DNA from 3 places in the Neobacillus niacini genome. Region 2 is predicted to be linked to each of the others. Evidence: riboswitches for the same ligand, from Rfam matches in the RefSeq annotation. Region 2 holds a riboswitch; each other region holds the start of a gene.

Region 1 (6,623 bases), 280 kb from region 2:
TTAGAGCAGCATGAGGCAAGGAAAAATCCACGTGTGAAGGAGCTTTTATCACAAGTTAGACAAGAGCATTTTACACGTCCAATGCCCTTTAAAGAACGCCAACCAATACAGCAAGAGGCTTTGCAATTACCGGAATTTCCAACAACAACAATTGGAAGCTTCCCTCAATCGGAACAAGTAAAAAGAACTCGTACAGCATGGCGCAGAAGTGAAATAACAGATACTGAATATGCTGAGTTTTTGAAAAGTGAAACCGCACGCTGGATTCAAATCCAGGAAGAAATTGGCCTTGATGTCTTAGTACACGGTGAATTTGAACGAACCGATATGGTGGAGTACTTTGGTGAAAAGCTAAAAGGATTTGCTTTTACAGAAAAAGCCTGGGTGGTTTCCTATGGGTCACGTTGTGTGAAACCGCCGATTATATATGGGGATGTCGAGTGGACATCGCCAATGACTGTGAAGGAAGTAGCGGAGGCACAGGAGCTAACGTCTAAGTATGTGAAAGGAATGTTAACAGGCCCTGTCACCATCTTAAATTGGTCTTTCGTTCGTGATGATCTTTCGCGTGAACAGGTAGCCAATCAAATTGCCTTAGCGTTAAAGGAAGAAATTCAAGCATTAGAAAGTGCTGGCATTGCCATTATACAGGTAGATGAACCTGCTTTACGTGAAGGCTTGCCGCTTAGAAAAGAGGATTGGAACGAATATTTGTCATGGGCAGTAAATGCATTTAAACTCGCGACTTCTAGTGTCAGAAATGAAACACAAATTCATACGCATATGTGTTATTGCGAGTTTAATAACTTTATAGAGCCGATTCGTGCCCTTGATGCAGATGTCATTTCAATTGAAACCTCTAGAAGTCATGGAGAATTGATTCAATCACTAAAACAAAATCCTTATGAACTTGGTATTGGGTTAGGTGTCTATGATATACACAGCCCGCGGATCCCAAGTGTAGAAGAAATCGACACCATCTTAAAAGACAGTTTAGAGATTATTTCAAAAGAACAATTTTGGGTGAACCCAGACTGTGGTTTAAAAACTCGAAATGAAAACGAAACCATTGCCTCATTAAAAAATATGGTGACAGCTGCTCGAAAACTTCGTCAACAGCAACAGCAAACCGTTTCCTAAAGGCTTCTTAGAAAAAAACAGGCTCCAAGTATTCCTAAGAGCCTGTTTTTTCTTGATTATTTATATTTTTTGTCAAAGTCAAACTCAACTTCCTCAAGTTTAACCATTTTTGTTTTCTTAATAAGTTTATATCCAACATATAAACTTAGGAAAAATGGAATACCTAAGTAAGCTGCTACCACTCCGCCCCAATCAATTTGGTCAGCAAGAAAGGCTTGGAAATTTTGAGCTAAGATGACGATAATTCCACAAGCAATCGCAAAGATCGGCCCAATCGGAAACCATTTCGCCTTATAAGGTAACCTGTCTAAAGAATGCCCTTGAGCCATAAGAGCTTTACGGAACCGGTAATGACTGATGGAAATACCCAGCCAAAAGATAAATCCTGTTATACTGATTGCATTCATTAACCAAATATAAACGGTACCATCTCCAAAAAATGAAGCTAAAAAGGCAAGCGCACCTATTGCACATGTTAGAATCATACCAGCAACCGGAACACCACGGTCGTTTAGTTTCCCAAAAATCTGCGGTGCTTGTCCCGCTTTCGCCATCGAATACAACATCCGTGTCGAAGCATACAAGCTAGAATTACCAGCAGATAATACGGCCGTTAAGATTACTGCATTCATAAGTGACGCAGCAAAAGCAATCCCTGCCTTTTCAAATATGAGGGTAAATGGACTGACCATCACACTATCATTTTGTAAATTCGGATTGGTATAAGGAATAAGAAGACCGATTACAGCAATCGCCAAAATATAAAAAATCAAGATTCTCCAGAAAACATTTTTAATCGCCTTCGGTACATTTTTCGCTGGATCCTCACTTTCTCCTGCGGTAACCCCTACGATTTCTGTACCTTGGAATGAAAAACCTGCTGCAATAAAAACAACAAATACACTTAAAATACCGCCTGAAAAAGGAGCTTTATCCACTGTGAAATTTTTAAACCCTACTGCTTCTCCTCCCATAATGCCGAAAATCATCAGTAAGCCAACAATAATAAAGATAACAATCGCTGATACTTTAATTAAGGATAGCCAGTATTCCCCTTCCCCATAACCCTTAACAGATAAATAATTTAATAGAAATATAAGTGCTAAAAATGATCCACTCCATACCAAAGAAGGGCTATCCGGAAACCAGAATTTCATAATCATCGTTGAGGCGGCTAACTCAGCTGCAATGGTCATCGCCCAACTAAACCAGTACGTCCATCCAATTGCAAAACCAAATGCCGGATCGACAAATCTTGTGCCATATGTGCTAAAGGAACCGCTTACAGGCATAAAAGCAGCCATTTCTCCTAAACTAGTCATGATAAAAAAGACCATTGCGCCAACTATTGCATATGCAAGCAATGCTCCACCGGGTCCGGCTGAACTGATCGCTGCCCCGCTGCTCAAGAACAGTCCAGTACCAATCGCACCTCCGATTGAAATCATCGTTAAATGCCGGGATTTTAACTCTCGTTTTAATGTTTGTTCATGCTGTTTATTCACTGAATGCTGGAATTTTTCCATTTCACGTTCTGGTAACATGTACCTCAGTCCTTTCATTTTTTAATAGAAAGCGATTACAGACAGATCATTGCATTACCTTGTCGTATGTACGGACCCCTTAATAATAGAACACCCAGAAATGGACAAAAAAGTGTCTACAAGTCACGGGAAATAAACTTGTAGACACTAAATAATCGGGTCACAAGTTCCACCTTCCTTCTCAATAACGCTTACGAGGTTAGCTGTCGGATTCGGGCCTCCTGAGTAGCCCTACCTTAAAAAGGATTCACCCCTTGGATTGTTTACATCCATATGGTTCCCCCGTGCCTAATAGGTTTCAGCGATTTAGAAATTTGAAACTATTTTCAATATTATAATAGTTACTATTTTAAGAAAAGTAAAATAATTTTTTACAAAAATATAAAAAATATCTAAAATTCCTTTAAAACACTGTCTATGCTTCTTTATAAAGGATATTTTCTTCCAAAATCTTATTCAACTACATCAAAATCATTATAGTAGATCACTTCACTGAGGAATTTACATCCTTCTATACTCTTGTAAGTGGCAGTTGCTTCCTCTTTATTATCAAATTCAAACATACGAATACTTGATTCTGAATACACCGTAATGACCCACATACTAATGCCCTCCTATTCAATGATTTTTTTAGACCGAGCCTTCCTAATATTTCTGTAAAATCAAATCAGGTTTTCTATGCCCTGGTTCTCACCATTAGCAACATAGAGATGTTTTATATCTTGTATTTTTATAATGCAATAAGTGTGCCAAATGTTTTTCCTAGTAGGATTCTACATTTTAGTATTCTTAACAAGCTATTACTGCAAAATTTTTTTGCTATGCCAAAATATTTTGCGTAATAATGTTTATATTGTGCCTACAAAGGTGACCTTTGTATTGACTGGAGGTAGTTTTCATGGGAATGGTTACAGACGCAAAATTCCATTTATATAAAGAAAAAATTGTTTCTCTAGATTTGCCCTTAACAGATCACGATCTATTAAATTCCTCATTCTTATTGAAAAAAGATGAAAAGAAAAAACTTGAAGTTTATTACACCCCATTTGACTACATTAATGAGAAAGCTCGTGTTGTTATTGCAGGGATTACACCTGGACTACACCAGATGAAAAAAGCGTATAGAACTGTGATTGAGAATAGACATTTACATGATGAGGAGCTCCTTCATAAGGTTAAAAAAAGTGCTAGCTTCGAGGGACCGATGAGAAAAAACCTTATAACGATGTTGGATGAACTTGACTTGCCAAGATACCTGGGCATTTCTTCAACAAGCGATTTATTTGGAACAGCTAGTCATCTTGTCTACACTACCTCCATCCTCCCGCATGCAGTCTTTTTTAATCATAAAAATTTTAACGGTTCACGACCAGATATATTAAAAACGGAAATGCTATTGGAATTTGTAAAAAATAATTTTATTAAGGATATCTCTAGAATTGAACATCCATTGATTATCCCTTTAGGGGTAAAGGTAAGCAAAGTGCTTGACCACTGTTATAAAAATAAACATACTTTGAAGGGATTCCCTCACCCTTCAGGGAGTAATGGTCATCGACATAAACAATTTCAGGAAAATTTACAGGAAATGAAGAGACAAGTGGAGAATTATTTTCATATAAATGGTTAGGAGTTTTTTAAAATGGAAAAAATCGCGATTATTTCAGATATTCATGGAAATATCCCTGCATTAGAATCGGTACTGGCTGACATCTATTCTAGACAAATTCAGAGAATTATTTGCTTAGGTGACTTAGTGGGTAAAGGGCCACAATCAAGCGTGGCCATACAAATGATTCAAAAGCATTGTGAAACGGTGGTGAGAGGCAATTGGGATGATTTCTTTCCTAAACCTCAAGAGTCCGACACCATCAAATGGCACCAAAACCAATTAACGAAAGTACAAATGAATGATTTAAAAGAACTGCCGTTTTCAATAGAATTTATAATGAGCGGTAAGCTAGTCAGAATGTTTCATGCTTCACCGCGGAGTGTGTACGAAAGAATTCAACCGTGGGATGCACTTGAACGTCGCTTAAGTATGTTCGAAAACACAGACCACACAGAAAACATAGCAGGAAAAAGAGAGCCAGATGTTGTATTTTATGGAGATATTCATAATGCCTACCAGCAAAATATTAAAGGGAAAACATTATGCAACGTGGGCAGTGTAGGAAATCCGCTTGACCTCACGCAAGCCTCCTACGCCATTCTTGAGGGAGAATATAACCAAAGTGAAAATGGAGTTTTTTCGATACAGCTTGTTCGAGTTCCATATGATATTGAGGCATCCATACAGATAGCGAAAGAAATGGAAATGCCCGAGCTTGAGGAATATATTCAAGAATTAACAACAGCAAAATATCGAGGGTTAAAAAAGTAGAGATTTTATGTGTAAACACAAAACAAGTACCTCTGAGATGAGAGGTACTTGTTTTCAGTCTAAATTATTTTGTCGCTGGTGAAACAGAAACTTCTGGTGATGTTACCTTATCGTAAAAGTCTGCAAATTTATCACGATCGGCGCTGTCACGATAAGCCATTGCGACACGCGGGTGTTCATTCAATACTCCAGAAATCATATACGGAATGATGTAACCCCACTCCCACTTCTGGCGCATGTCGAGCATGTGCTTTTCAATCATTTCTAGTACTGGTTTCAATTCATAGCTTGGCTTTTGGATGTAGCTTACAAGTAGTTCTGTGTTACAGTTACCTGCAGCACGGCCCATGCCATAAACAGATGAATCTAAGTATGTAACCCCATTTTGCATTGCCGCTAATGTATTGGCGAATGCTAACTGCATGTTGTTATGGGTATGGATTCCAAGCTCTTTGTTTGGAATTAATTCTTGGAATCTTTTCACTTGGTGTTCGATATCAGCAGGATCCAAGCTTCCGAAAGAATCAACGATATAGACAACATCTACAGGACTTTCTCTCACCATATCAAATGCTTTTGTAAGCTGCTTTTCAGGTACACTCGATAACGCCATAATATTTAGTGAAGTCTCATAACCCAAATCATGGAACATTTGTACAAGCTCTAATCCTTTATCAACTTCTCGGATATAACATGCGACTCGAATCATATCTAAAACACTTTGATCACGTGGTAAAATATCATTTGGATCTACACGGCCAATATCCACAAGAGCAGAAAACTTAGTGGATTTTTTTTCAGGGAAGATTTCCTTTAAGAAATTATCGTCTAGAAATCTCCATGGATTTGGCTCAGTCGCGTTCAGTAGTTTTGGGGAGTTTTTGTAACCAATCTCCATGTATTCTACACCAGCAGCACTTAAGCTATTATATAAGTCTTGAACAAATTCGACACTGAAATCCCAATTGTTAACTAAGCCTCCATCTCGAATGGTGCAGTCTAAAATTTTACTACGTTGTCCCATGAAAGTAATTCCTCCTGTATATCCTTTTTTGTCATTATTTGTAAGCCTTTTGCTTTAAAGTACTAAAATTCTTACTGTGTTTATATCATGTTTCATTCAAGCGAGTCAATGCTATTTTCCAAAAATTCTTTTTTTTTACAAATTAAAAGCCAATCTCCCAACATGTATGTCGGAAAGATTGGCTTTTTTATAACATTACACTGCTTCAGTTAAAGTATGAATTTCTTCCTGTTTACCTTTTCCTTTTTGCAAAGTAATCATTGCTAGGAAGGAGATACAATAAAGTGCCGCAAGATATCCCATGGCTACTGTTACATTTGCGTTTTGCAGGATATATCCTACTAATATTGGAGATAATCCCCCTAAGGCTCTACCGAAGTTAAAAATGGTATTGGTTGCTGTACTACGAATTTCAACAGAGTAATATTTGCTAATTAAAGCTCCGTAACCTGCAAACATTCCATTCGAGAAGAACCCAACAATTGCACCGCCAATCAGAAGTCCTGTACTGCCTGAAGCATAGGAATATAGG
Region 2 (6,623 bases):
TCTTGAGGTGAGCCATAAAGATTGGTGTCAGGAAGATAACATTTTACCCCGATGGAACTAGCCAATTTTTTGTGAATACTCCATCGATTAAGAAAGAAATCATTAAAAACGACATTTCCGATAATCGTTTTGAAATGTTGTATCCAGGCGGTGCTCACGGAAGATGTCATCACAAAAATAGAGGCTGGGTATGGGTAGGTTCCTTCATCCCATTGTTTTGTTCGTGGATTATAAAGGTAACCTTCGACCAGCTGATTGACTTTATCCACACGGTCAAGAGAAAAGACGAGGATGGCACCCTTAATTTCACGATAAAGTAAAACATAATCACGAAGATGATCAAGATATTTTTTAATCGAGCTTTGATAATATCCTGCAAGTAAGCCGATAAAGGGTCCAATGTGTATTTCGTTGCCATTCTGCTTCATTTCAAGACTGCAATACTGTGGTATATTAAGCATGTCCAAAATATCATCAGATAGGCTTGCCCCATTTGTCGGCAGTTCATCAGAGGTGTCTACAATTGATTGAAAGGTTTTTGCTCCAAACCTGATTTTTCTTGCCGTAATTTGAGTGATTCCCATTGATTCTGCTAAAACGGGATGTAAGGTTAATATCCCACTGTTAGAGGTGTTTCTTGATAGCAGAATAACATTATTCATTTTTATTCCCCCAAACCATATTATTGGATAAGTTATTATATGTACCAATAATAGAGATGGTCTTAAAAATGGGGGCGATTCTTACAATTTGGACAAGTGTACCATTGTTATTGTGAAATTATTATTGAAAGGTTTAATCATCTTGTTCATGGTTATTTTCTTCGTTTTCTTCTCCAGGGCGTCCATATAACTCATTGATTTCATATGCCAATTCATCTAAAAATTCATCACTCAAAAGAGGCTTTTTCTTTTTAGACATATATTTTTCTCCAATCTTTATTTATTAAAAATTATGATTTACATTTGAGAAACACAGGAGTATGATAATCACAGTTTCATATTTCTAAATCGCTGAGACCAAATTGGTGCGGGGGACCCATTCATATGGATAGTATATCCAAGGGGTGAATCCTTTAATAGGTAGGGCTACTCAATGGCCCGAATCCGACAGCTAACCTCGTAAGCGTTAATGAGAAGGAAGGTGGAGCTTGTGAGACAAAATTATTATGTCTGCAGGTCTATTTATCTTTGACTTGCAGGCATTTTTTTGTGTTTTTTTAGCAAGATAAGAAAAGTAACTTAATAGAAAACTCGGTGGTGCAGAGCATATGGTATCTTCGGTCAAAAGATTATTAATCGGCAGACCTTTAAAATCAACAGAATTAGGGGAACAAAAGCTAAATAAAACAAAAGCGTTGGCCATTCTTTCATCTGACGCATTATCATCTGTGGCTTATGGTCCGGAGCAAATCCTCATTGTCCTCGTAACGGTTAGTGCGGCAGCCTTTTGGTATTCGATTCCAATTGCAATCGGTGTATTGGTTTTACTGGCAGCACTAATTTTATCGTATCGACAAATTATTTTTGCCTACCCGCATGGTGGAGGAGCCTATGTAGTATCAAAGGAAAACTTAGGTATCAATTATGGGCTGATATCGGGTGGGTCATTACTAGTTGACTATATCTTAACGGTAGCTGTTAGTGTATCTGCTGGAACCGACGCCATTACATCAGCCTTTCCAGCCCTGCATGACCATAACGTGGGGATTGCGATTATTTTTGTCATATTTATTACTACTTTAAACCTGAGAGGTGTAACAGAGTCTGCTACTATTTTAGCATATCCTGTATATTTATTCGTCCTAGCTTTATTTATTATGATTGGTGTAGGAATATTCAATATTTTAACAGGGCAGGTCCCAGCAGAATTGCATACACCAGTTGGAACACCTATTGCTGGTATATCTTTATTTTTGCTCTTAAGGGCATTTGCCTCAGGCAGTTCAGCCCTTACCGGAGTTGAGGCGATATCGAATGCCATTCCGAACTTTAAAGATCCAGCTCCTAATAATGCTGCTAAAACGTTGGCGGCAATGGGGGGACTACTGGCAATCTTATTTTCGGGGATTGTAATGTTAGCTTATTATTATGGCATTACTCCCAATGAAAAGGTTACAGTTGTTTCTCAGATTGCGGAGCAAACATTTGGACGTAATTTTATGTATTTCTTTATACAAGGTACAACGGCCTTGATTTTAATTCTTGCGGCAAATACAGGATATACAGCTTTTCCATTGCTGGCAGTCAATCTTGCGAATGATAAATTTATTCCAAGAATGTTCAAGATAAGAGGCGACCGATTAGGGTATTCAAATGGAATTCTCACATTAGGTTTAGCATCCATTTTGTTAATCATCTTTTTCAAAGGCCAAACGGAGCACTTAATTCCACTTTATGCCATTGGGGTCTTTATTCCGTTTACTTTGTCTCAAACGGGGATGATGATAAAATGGCTTCGTGAAAAGCCTCAGGGCTGGGTGTCTAAGCTTATTATTAATACCATGGGTGCTATTATCTGCTTTGTCGTAACTATTATGTTCTTTTTAACTAAATTTGCACAGGTTTGGCCAGTATTAGTTTTCTTACCAGTGATTGTTTTTGTCTTTTACCGAATTAGAAAGCATTATGAAGCAGTAGGAGAGCAGCTGCGATTAAATTGTGAAGAGCCTGCAGTGCCAATAGAAGGGAATGTTATCATTGTACCTGTTGCAGGGATTACGCAAGTGGTTGAAAACTCACTGAATTATGCAAAATCCCTGGGTGCCGACCAAGTACTTGCAGTCTATGTTTCCTTTGAAAGGGACGATGAAAAGAAATTCGAGGAAAAATGGAATAAGTGGCAGCCGGATGTAAGACTTGTCACCCTGCATTCCTATTATAGGAGTATCATCCAGCCTTTGACAAAATTTGTCGATACTGTTCAGCATAAAGCCAGTGAAGCGAATTACCGAGTGACAGTTGTCATTCCACAATTCATTCCAAAAAAAGGCTGGCACAATATCTTGCACAACCAATCAAGCTTACTAATAAAAGCATATCTGTTATATAAAAGAAATGTTATTATTACAACAGTACCATATCATTTGAAAAAATAATTAAAGAGCAGCTTCCGTTTTGGGAGCTGCTTAATTTTTGTTTCCTAGATTGGTGAAGATACATCCTGGAACTTCAAACGTCCGACCATTCGAAGTTAAGATAATCGAACAGATAGCAGTACCGATAATCGTTTCATGCAAAAAATGTATGTTTGTTAGGACGGCATTGTCATAAAAGTTGACTCCGGAGGCTTGTCCTTCTGCTGTTAAAATCATACCGATACCACCGCCGGATACGGGTTCATAGGTTGGTAAACCGGGAGCAGCGGATGTAAAAACAAAGCTATTGTTTTGATTTATATCGTCACCATAAAGAATGGAAATAAAACTATTATTGGCTTTACATTCAACATCACAAATTCGTGCAGATACAGTAATAATGCCGCAAGAAGGGAAACGATTAATTAAGGTTTCGACTGGAACGGCCGTTGCCGATACGTTTCTACGACAGTTACAACTTTCCATAAAACACCTCTCATTCACAATATTACTTATATATATGAAAAAGTTTGCCTTTTGGATTGGACAAGGAATGGAGTAAAATGGAAAAGTCTATATACGATTCGATTTACTGAAAAGTTTTATAGTATTATGGATTTGATTGAAAGGACCAGAGTATGGGAAAATATGGAGAGGTGATAAACAAATGGTGAAATTTGATTTACATACACACCATGACCGGTGTGGGCATGCAAGGGGCAGTATACGTGATTATATCGAAGCCGGAGTAGAAAAGGGTTTGAATATAATCGGAATCTCTGATCATACCCCCTATTTTTCAAGTAAAGAGGATCATCCCTTCCCACACATAACCATGGCAACAAGTCAATTTCCTGAATACGTAGAGGAAGTCCTAAAGTTAAAACAAGAGTATGCTGGAAAAATTGATGTCTTATTAGGAATTGAGGCAGATTTCTTTCCCGAACATGTCAATACCTATAGAACGTACTTTGAACGATATCCATTTGATTATATTATTGGTTCTGTTCATCATGTTGATGGGGTGAGCATTTTTAAGAAAGAGCGCTGGGAAGGATTGAGTACAAAAGAACAAATACGTACGAAGGAAACCTATTATTCATTAATTGAACAATCCGCCGCTAGCGGCATGTTTCAAATTCTTGGTCATATTGATGCGATGAAAGGCTTCTATCCTGACTTTTCTAACATACAAACTGCCGCAGTGGAACACACCTTAAAGGTGATAGCCGAATGCGATATCGCGATCGAAATCAACACCTCAGGAAAAACCAAATACGTGGGAGGCTGGTACCCCGCCGATGACATATTAGAAATGGCCCTCCATCACGGAGTAAAAGTCACCTTTGGCTCAGACGCCCATGACCCAGAGCGAGTCGGAGACGAATTTGACCTCGTCCAAGCCCGCCTCAAAGAAATAGGCTTCAAAGAATGGGTGTACTTTAAATCAAGAAAGCGATATGCAGTCAAACTATGAATAACTGCATAAATGGTGACAGGCACCATGTAGGTGGCACCATGGAGGCACAATGGAGCAAAAAAAATGTAATGGAAGCTGCAGTCCATTACATTTTTTCTTGCTGTTGTTTTTGATTGCACCTTTTGAATAAGGTTCTAATTAGGTAGATACCACCAATTAGCGCTAGTAGGTTTAATGAATCTCCAAGGTTAATGGTTAGATTGAAGTTGTTGTTTACATGTACTGTGTTTTTATTGTTGTTGGTAGTTGTATGAGACTTTGTTTCCTGACTTCCTTTTGGCAAAGGACCACCTCCATAAGACTAGTATATCAACTGAGTCATACAGAAAATGCCAATTTACTAGGAAAAATTGCTAGTTTTTTACTAACATAGCTTTAGTAAATCTTCTGGTGCGTGAATACATAAGAAGGAATACAAATGCACTTCCTATCCTCAATATAGAGTTTAATTCCATTGCTGTTTGTATACCTAGTCCCTCTAGTAGCAAAATACCAAGCTGAGGGGCTATAAAGGCAACAAATGAAAGGAGTACATTATAGGTAGTAATACAATACGTTCTCGTTTCGGCGGGTGATTGCTCCAGCAGAAGGTTGAACAATAAGAGCACAACCCCAGAAATGAAAAATCCAGATAGAGCTTGAACGCAAGTCAAATAAAACAAATTGGTAGATAAGACGGTTAGAAAGGGAACAAGTGCCATTCCTAGCGCAGCCCATACCAGCATGAGGGTATTCGATTTTACCTCCGCCCATTTTTTCCACATAGGGAAAGTAAAGATTTGTACCAATTGACATGCCACCGAAAAGATACTAATCCAAAGTATCGTCGCCTCTGCAATTCTCACATGATAAATATTGAATATACCCCAGGACATCTGCCAAGTGAAATTAAAACAAAGTGCCGCAATCAGGAACCATTTGTAACCATGATCCTTAAAAATCGACCAATCCATCGATGATTTTTTGGCAGTGGAAATCGCTTGGACTGTCTCTTTATGTTTCATTAGGAAAAACACTTCAAGTAATCCGAAAAGTAAGGCTGTGAAAAATAACCACTGATAGGCTGTTTCGTTATTTGTTTGGTTCTTCATGATAATGCCGATAATTAATGTGGAAATCATTCCTGCAATCGTCAATAAGCGGTTACGATCACTAAAAAAAGAACCCCTTCGTTCGTCCTTAATCATCCCGCTAATTAATGTTTGCCAGCCAATGTTCGCAATGGTTGCGGGTACATTCATAAACGCAATAATGATTAAGAATACCCATGCCTGGTAGGAGGTGGAGATATAAACAACTCCGATGAGAAGTAAAAATAACAACCGAGCCCCTAAAACGGACATGGCAACGGTTTTTTTCTGGGTCTCCAAACGATTTAATAGAATGGCAGCAGGAATGGTCATCAACAGGGCAATTAAAGGTGGAAGAGAACTTATTAATCCAACTTGATAATTGGTTGCTCCAAGAATCGAGATCGCAAAGATGGGATAAAAGTTGCCTGCAAGGTTGATAGCAATGGTAGAAACCATTCCATGATAGATACTAATCTTTTCATTATATGTACGCACGATTCTTCACCAGTTTCTCTTTTAATCAATAACGATACTATTATACTACGGTATCCGAAATTTCTATATAATACTTTTTAAAATTATTTAGCAAAAAAGTTACAGTTTTGCATAACAAATAATACTCAAGTTAGTTGAAATCCAGTATAATGAATCTTTGGCTTTCATATTACAGATTTCTAGGAGTTTTTTCATATGAATCAGACGTTTACATTAAAGGAAAAGACAAAGCAAATTTTTGTCATGCTCATACCTATTTTAATTACTCAGCTTGGTATGTTTTCAATGGTGTTTTTTAATACGATTATGTCAGGAAAATATAGCTCTTCAGACTTAGCCGCAGTTGCGATTGGTTCGTCCATCTGGAACCCTATATTTACTGGCATCAGTGGAATTTTGCTAGCGGTTTCTCCAATTGCAGCTCAACGCTTTGGGGAAAAGAGGAGCAGTGAAGTGGCTTCGGTTGTCAGACACGGACTCTACATTTCCGTTATGATTA
Region 3 (6,623 bases), 1.2 Mb from region 2:
GTTGTCTGTTCTGCATTTTTTTCTAGATGGCCAGTTAGATGTTGAAATTCAGCTTTTGTTGTTTCTGTGGACTTAGTAATTGATTCAGAAAGAGTATTAACCGTATAATGTGTGCCATCTGCAATTTCCTTTTTAACCTCTTCAACGACTTCCTTTCGGAGAACATTTCTAATTTCCTCTTTTACTTCATTTAAGAAAGTTTGTTTGTAGTGATCCATAGCCACGAAAAATTCATCGGCATTTTTAATGGCAAGCTCCTCATTCGGTACAGGAGTTCGTTCTTGGGCAGCAATTGCCAACTCTTGGACTTCTGGCCCGGGAATTTCTTCTACCGGTTCAGAGATTTCTACTGCAGCTTCAGAAACTTCTTCTTCGGATTGGGAAAGTTCTTCAACAAAATCAGCAGCTATATCATCAGGAAGATAGATTTCATCTTCCAGTTCAGAAATTATGTTTTCAATATCAGTTTCGCCACGTAGGGTTTGTAAAATCATTGTCGTATTTAGTTTTTTATCATGCAGTTCTTTAATTTCTAAAAGTAAATCTATTTCTACTTGTGAATAAATTCTAGCTCCTTGTTTGGTACGAGGAATATCTAAAAATTCTTCAAGTTCTTCTTCCCATTTCTTTAATGTAGCAGGTTTAACATTTATTTTTTTGGAAACTTCCTTTAATGTGAAAGTTCTCATAAGTATTCAAATCCCTTCTATCTAATTTACGGTAAAACAGCTCTTGATAGTAAATTCTCTATGAAACCCCTCATTTTCCTGCAGGGTGACAAAAGCTATCAAAACAAGACGTATAACACGAAATACCAACAAATTTATGCAAAAAAAGCTGTGCGCAATGCACAGCTTTTGTTTATTCAACAATCCCTAGGATTTTTAATCCGTTAAAAATTCCTGAATCATTTACGGTTGTAGTTTTATGTTTCACATATTGAAAGAGGTCAGGATGACCATTTCCCATCGCAAACCCTTCACCGACACTCATCAGCATTTCTTTATCATTTAAGCCGTCTCCAAACGCAATAGCACTTTCCTTTGAAAGACCCAAATGCTCAAGTATGTACTGAACGGCAATCCCTTTATTGACTTTGTCTCTAATGACATCATAACAATGTCGCATTCCTTCAAGGTTTACTTGGGATAAGTGAATTTCATCTTCCATTTTATATAAAGCTATTTCCTCAGATTCAACGTTTATTAAGGTCATTCCAAGAACCTCATAATCGCTTGTTGGTAAATAAGTGTCGTTTTTATGTAAATGGAACTTCACGATAAATTCTTTCACACAATCTGCTTCTAGGTCAGTGAATATATTTTGATCCTTGGTATAGAAAACCAGTTCATGTTGATTCTTTTTCGCTATGTCAATGAATTGTTTAACACTTTCCTTTTTCATCGGTTCCCGGAAGAGGTCCTTACCTTGATAAATGGCGAAAGCACCATTATACCCGATAAGTGAGTTAACCTTTAACAGATCTGCAAGCTCTCTTATTTCGTGTAAGGGTCTGCCTGTTGCTAGGAAAACCTCTATCCCGGCTTTTTGAGCCTGCTGAATCGCTGTGATGGTAGTTTTATCAATGGAATCATCAGACTTGATGATGGTTCCATCAATATCTAAAAATAAAACTTTATATTTAGACATTGTCATGCTCCTTTTTTGATGTATGTTTTTTAGTTTACCATTTATAACTTATAGATAAAATAATCCTAGTGGGAATAATAGTACCAGATAACTTCGGCAAAAAGGGGAATCTAACAGTTATGTTAAGAAATATAATCTTTTTTCTGTTATTTATTAGCCTTCCGGCGCATGCAGTAGCACAGCAGAAGGTACCAATTTTAATTTACCATTCAATTAATGAATATAAGGGTCAAGGATCGAAGGAGTTATTTGTAACACCAAAGAATTTCGAAAAACAAATGCTTTTTTTGAAAAATAAAGGATATACTTTATTAACATTTGAGAGATGGAACGATATTGGGAATTATAACAAACCTATTTTTATAACATTTGATGATGGTTATAAGAATAATCAACATGCATTTGAAATCCTTCAAAAACTAAAAGATAACCAATTTAAGCCGTCAGCGACCTTTTTTGTCATTTCTGATTTTATTGGTCTTTCCAATCGATTATCTCAGTCTGAGTTAAAAGTGATGGCAGCATCCGGTATTATATCTGTTCAGTCCCACACAGCTACACATCCTGATTTGACAAAGTCAGATAATCTTCAATATGAATTAAAGGGATCAAAGGAAAAAATTGAGAGAATTACTGGAAAACCTGTCATTGCTCTCGCATATCCATATGGAAACGTTAATGATCGAGTGACTTCTGAAGTGAAGAAATATTATTCATTCGGATTAACTACAACACCAGAACTATTTACTAAGAAGGGGCTTAAAAACGAGCTTTTTTACCTTCCTCGTGTGTATGTAAAGTATTCTACCACTCTCGAAGAGTTTGCTGCTATGGTTAAATAATGGTCAAACAAGCACCAAATAGTGATGATTCATGAGCAATCGATAGAAAACTGAGTGTTTTTAGTTTAAATTGGAGACTTGCGAGTGAATTTACGTAAATATTCCTCTTTACAATGAATCAGGTTGAAGATAAAATTATCGTCATAATCCACACGAAATCCTATATGTCGGCCAAAACCCAAATGGGTACGGAGGAACCAATAATCAGGGGTTAATTCTACAAAGTAGAAAGGATGAGACAGTCTTTCGCCATCCTACCCGTCAGCTAACTTCGTCGGCTAAAGCGAAGGAGGTCATAGACCGCCAAGTACAGGGGCTTTTTTGTTTTTTTGAGACAGAATAAGCAGCTTGACTGAAATGGAGGGTCTTTTATTTATGCCTATTTTTAGGGAACAGGTGAAGAAAATGACATTAAAAGATTATTTAACGAAATTGAAAATTGGTTTGCCAAAAACAATGGTCCATCTCGATAAACAGGTATATGAGGCTGGAAGTGTTATTAATGGCACTATCGAGATAACGGGCGGAATGTTAAAAAATAGAATAAAAAGATATGATATTGACCTCGTGGGCATTGATTCAAAGGCCTTTGTAGAAGAAACATTAAATAGTCATTCTGTTTTCTGTTCTCTTGAGTGCAGTCCAAATCAGACCGGAAAGATTTCTTTTTTTATCGATGTTCCAGACGATATTAAAAAAGATCAAAATACCTTTCAATATTCGTTAATGATTAATATTGATCTAGGAAATGCAAATAATATTACTCAAAATGTACCGATTATGATAGGGGCCGTTTCATAGTATATCTATTAAACTAGTTATTCATTGTAAATCGGAAGATTATCCTATTTATTGATATAGCATTGTAAACTGCTAGAAATTTCTATGTAAACTTGCACAAGTATAATAAAGTTAACATATGACTTTATAGGCGGGTGCAATGATGGAAGAAACAATGGTAAAATCTTATTTACAGAAATCATTAGAAGAATGGAAGGATGATATTTCAGTAGTCCTTTCTGAAATTGATAAAGAATATGAAGAAGTGGCACAAGAATTAAAAGTTTACTCATACAAATACGGGATTACCAAGCAAGTTATCCAGTCGACAGTGAATGAGGAAATTATTGAGAGTATACGCCAAAGGTATCATAAACCGTTTGAGGAAAGTTATAATCAATTAAAGGAATATATAAAAGATTTAGAAGAGAAGCAACGCGTTTTTCATATGTTTGTGCAAAAAATTGATGAAGTAAACCGCAAGGAATCTTCTAAGGCTGCAAATGTATAATTCATAATATAGTCTGGTCCATATGGATCAGGCTTTTTTTATCATTCTTTGCGAATTATCGGCAAGTGGAGGAATTTTGCATATAGTAATTAACAGGATTTTATCGAGAGGTGCTGAAGTATGATTACTGCAAGGATCGGAAGCAAGTGTTATCGTCTGCCAGAAAATCTAGAGGATTATTTTAATAAGTTTCGGTCTGAGATTATTGGCATTGATCAGAAATTTCACTCGCCATTTGGTATGAAACCGATTATTTATGCGGATTGGACGGCAAGCGGAAGATTATTTCGACCTATTGAACAAAAAATCTCGGAGGTATTTGGTCCGTTTATGGCAAATACGCATACGGAATCCAATATAACGAGTCTAATGATGACCGGTATCTATAATCAATCAAGAAAAATCATTAAGGAACATGTAAATGCTGATGAGAACGACGCGCTAATTCTTGATGGTTTTGGAATGACGTCTGTTATGAATAAATTACAGAGATTACTGGGGCTTAGAGTACCAGAGCAATGGAGAGACAGCATGAAGATTGCTGAGAAACCCATTGTCTTTCTCACCCATATGGAGCACCATTCCAATCATACTTCATGGCTTGAAACAATGGCAGATGTTGAGATTATCAGGCCAGACGCGAGAGGCGGAATAGATGTAAGTCATCTGGAACACCTTCTTTATCATTATCGGGACAGAGGCATTAAGATTGGCTCCTTTACGGCTTGCTCGAACGTAACTGGAATACAAACCCCTTATCATCAGCTGGCAAAAATCATGCATAGGAACGGAGGACTTTGTTTTGTAGATTTTGCTGCCTCTGCACCCTATGTGAAGATTGATATGCACCCAAAAGATCCGTTGGAAAAACTCGACGCCATTCTCTTTTCTCCACATAAATTTTTAGGTGGACCCGGTACGAGTGGTGTCTTACTATTTGATAAAAGAATTTATACAAGTAAAGTACCAGATCATCCTGGAGGAGGAACGGTTACATGGACAAATCCTTGGGGTGGACACCAATACATTAAGGACATCGAGCTTCGGGAGGATGGTGGAACCCCTGGTATTCTTCAAGCAATCCGTACGGCTTTATGTATAAAATTAAAGGAACAAATGGGTGTTGAGAATATTTTAAAGAGAGAAAAAGAACAGTTAAAGCTGCTTTTAACTGGATTAGAAACGATTCCTAATCTGCATGTATTAGAGAGTCATCAACGAAACCGGATTGGGATAGTTTCATTTACTGTTACCAACATTCATTACAATCTTATTGTCCGGCTGTTAAATGACCGGTTTGGATTTCAGGTTCGAGGTGGATGTTCATGTGCCGGAACGTACGGTCATTATCTATTGAAAATAGACCAGAACAAATCTAAACAAATTTCAAATAAAATTGATTTAGGTGATTTGTCTTCCAAGCCAGGCTGGGTTAGGTTTTCGATACACCCGGTAATGTCTAATGCTGAAATTCAATTGTTTATTAGGGCGATGCAGGAGATTACGGCTAATATTGTGGAATGGAAAAATGATTATGTGTATGACCCGGCTACAAATGATTATTTTTATACAAAACACACTCGTGAGGATATGTCAGTATTCTTTAATCTAGAGGATTAATAGGATTACAAAAACTCAAAAGCTGCATTCTGACGCTAATCGTCCAGTTCGCAGCTTTTTTATGTGGCAACGCTTCTTATATCCCCACATATGTTAATAAGAAAAAGGTGGGGATAACATGATTCACATTGTGAAGCGGGGCGAAACACTTTACCAAATCTCTTTGGATTATCGGGTAAGCCTCGCCAGTCTTTATGCAGCCAATCCTGGGGTTAATTACCAGCAGTTATATGTAGGACAAAAAATTCAAATCCCAGGACTGCCGGATCCAAATACAATTCCCTATTCGATACAAATTTCGATAGGGAAGAGGAGACTTTCGTTATATAGAAATGGAAATGGAAGATTAGAAAAAATCTATCCGATTGCAGTAGGGAAAATGCTAACGGGAACCCCGACTGGTGATTTTGTCATAGTTAATCGACAAATGAATCCTGGCGGACCTTTTGGTGTATTGTGGATGTCTTTATCGAAGCAAGGTTATGGAATTCACGGTACGAATGATCCAAGTTCAATAGGAAAAGCAGTTTCACACGGTTGTGTGCGGATGCATAACCGTGATGTACTCCAACTTGCTGAAAAGGTTCCGAATGGTACAAGAGTTATCATCAGACCGTGAAAAAAACAGCGATGGCCGATTATCTATAAGAAAGAATCGGCCTTGTTTAATTTTAAAAAGTGAATCTAATGCCATCAATCAACCGTATAAGATGTTTGGAGATAAATTGTATTGGGAGATGGGTAGAATGTGGGGTCTATTAGCGATACATATAGTTATTATCCTTGTATTCCTTATCCTTGGTTGGGCAGTAAGGAAGAAGGAAGCCTATTGGTTAATTTCAGGTTTTGCCTCTCGCCCAGTGGAAGAACAGGAAGAGTTAATCCGGAGTGGTTATCCCAGGAAGATTAGCAGCTTACTAATTATAACAGCTTTTGGCATGTTGATTTTGCTTCCACTCATGTTTACCACTTTTAAATATGCGATGGAAGTTCAATTTGGATTTTTGATGATCTTTCTAATGGGCGGATTGGTTTATTTAACAAAATACGAAGTTCCAAAAAAGCGCAAACGCAGTTATATTATTAGTATTTCCCTGTTTATTGCACTAATCGGAGGCTTAGGCACTCTTTCTTATTTTAGTTATCAAGGGTACGAGCTAGTAGTAAAGAAAAAAAGCTTCGAGATTACGGGGATGTACGGTGATGAATGGAATTATGAA

The links. Region 2 has a riboswitch for cyclic di-AMP ahead of ACN6MT_RS21340 (APC family permease). Riboswitches for the same ligand answer to the same signal wherever they lie in the genome.
Region 1: it holds a riboswitch for cyclic di-AMP, as region 2 does, so the genes downstream of both, ACN6MT_RS22685 (amino acid permease) here and ACN6MT_RS21340 (APC family permease) in region 2, are expected to answer to the same signal.
Region 3: it holds a riboswitch for cyclic di-AMP, as region 2 does, so the genes downstream of both, ACN6MT_RS15325 (sporulation protein) here and ACN6MT_RS21340 (APC family permease) in region 2, are expected to answer to the same signal.

Annotation. Positions count from the first base shown of each region.
Region 1 covers NZ_CP183883.1:4,593,881-4,600,503, forward strand. The annotation lists gene metE (5-methyltetrahydropteroyltriglutamate--homocysteine S-methyltransferase) at 1-1,140, shown strand, start outside; gene ACN6MT_RS22685 (amino acid permease) at 1,197-2,666, opposite strand; cyclic di-AMP (ydaO/yuaA leader) riboswitch at 2,858-2,998, opposite strand; gene ACN6MT_RS22690 (hypothetical protein) at 3,137-3,286, opposite strand; gene ACN6MT_RS22695 (hypothetical protein) at 3,583-4,314, shown strand; gene ACN6MT_RS22700 (metallophosphoesterase family protein) at 4,327-5,067, shown strand; gene ACN6MT_RS22705 (aldolase catalytic domain-containing protein) at 5,132-6,091, opposite strand; gene ACN6MT_RS22710 (MFS transporter) at 6,287-6,623, opposite strand, start outside.
Region 2 covers NZ_CP183883.1:4,311,043-4,317,665, reverse strand. The annotation lists gene ACN6MT_RS21350 (YheC/YheD family protein) at 1-662, opposite strand, end outside; gene ACN6MT_RS21345 (bacitracin ABC transporter ATP-binding protein) at 796-921, opposite strand; cyclic di-AMP (ydaO/yuaA leader) riboswitch at 1,002-1,143, shown strand; gene ACN6MT_RS21340 (APC family permease) at 1,271-3,097, shown strand; gene ACN6MT_RS21335 (hypothetical protein) at 3,128-3,562, opposite strand; gene ACN6MT_RS21330 (histidinol-phosphatase) at 3,747-4,553, shown strand; gene ACN6MT_RS21325 (hypothetical protein) at 4,642-4,839, opposite strand; gene ACN6MT_RS21320 (MFS transporter) at 4,910-6,124, opposite strand; gene ACN6MT_RS21315 (MATE family efflux transporter) at 6,320-6,623, shown strand, end outside.
Region 3 covers NZ_CP183883.1:3,109,561-3,116,183, forward strand. The annotation lists gene ACN6MT_RS15310 (MerR family transcriptional regulator) at 1-689, opposite strand, end outside; gene ACN6MT_RS15315 (HAD family hydrolase) at 862-1,650, opposite strand; gene ACN6MT_RS15320 (polysaccharide deacetylase family protein) at 1,770-2,492, shown strand; cyclic di-AMP (ydaO/yuaA leader) riboswitch at 2,652-2,787, shown strand; gene ACN6MT_RS15325 (sporulation protein) at 2,868-3,293, shown strand; gene ACN6MT_RS15330 (hypothetical protein) at 3,436-3,783, shown strand; gene ACN6MT_RS15335 (aminotransferase class V-fold PLP-dependent enzyme) at 3,904-5,403, shown strand; gene ACN6MT_RS15340 (L,D-transpeptidase family protein) at 5,522-6,022, shown strand; gene ACN6MT_RS15345 (DUF3784 domain-containing protein) at 5,994-6,623, shown strand, end outside.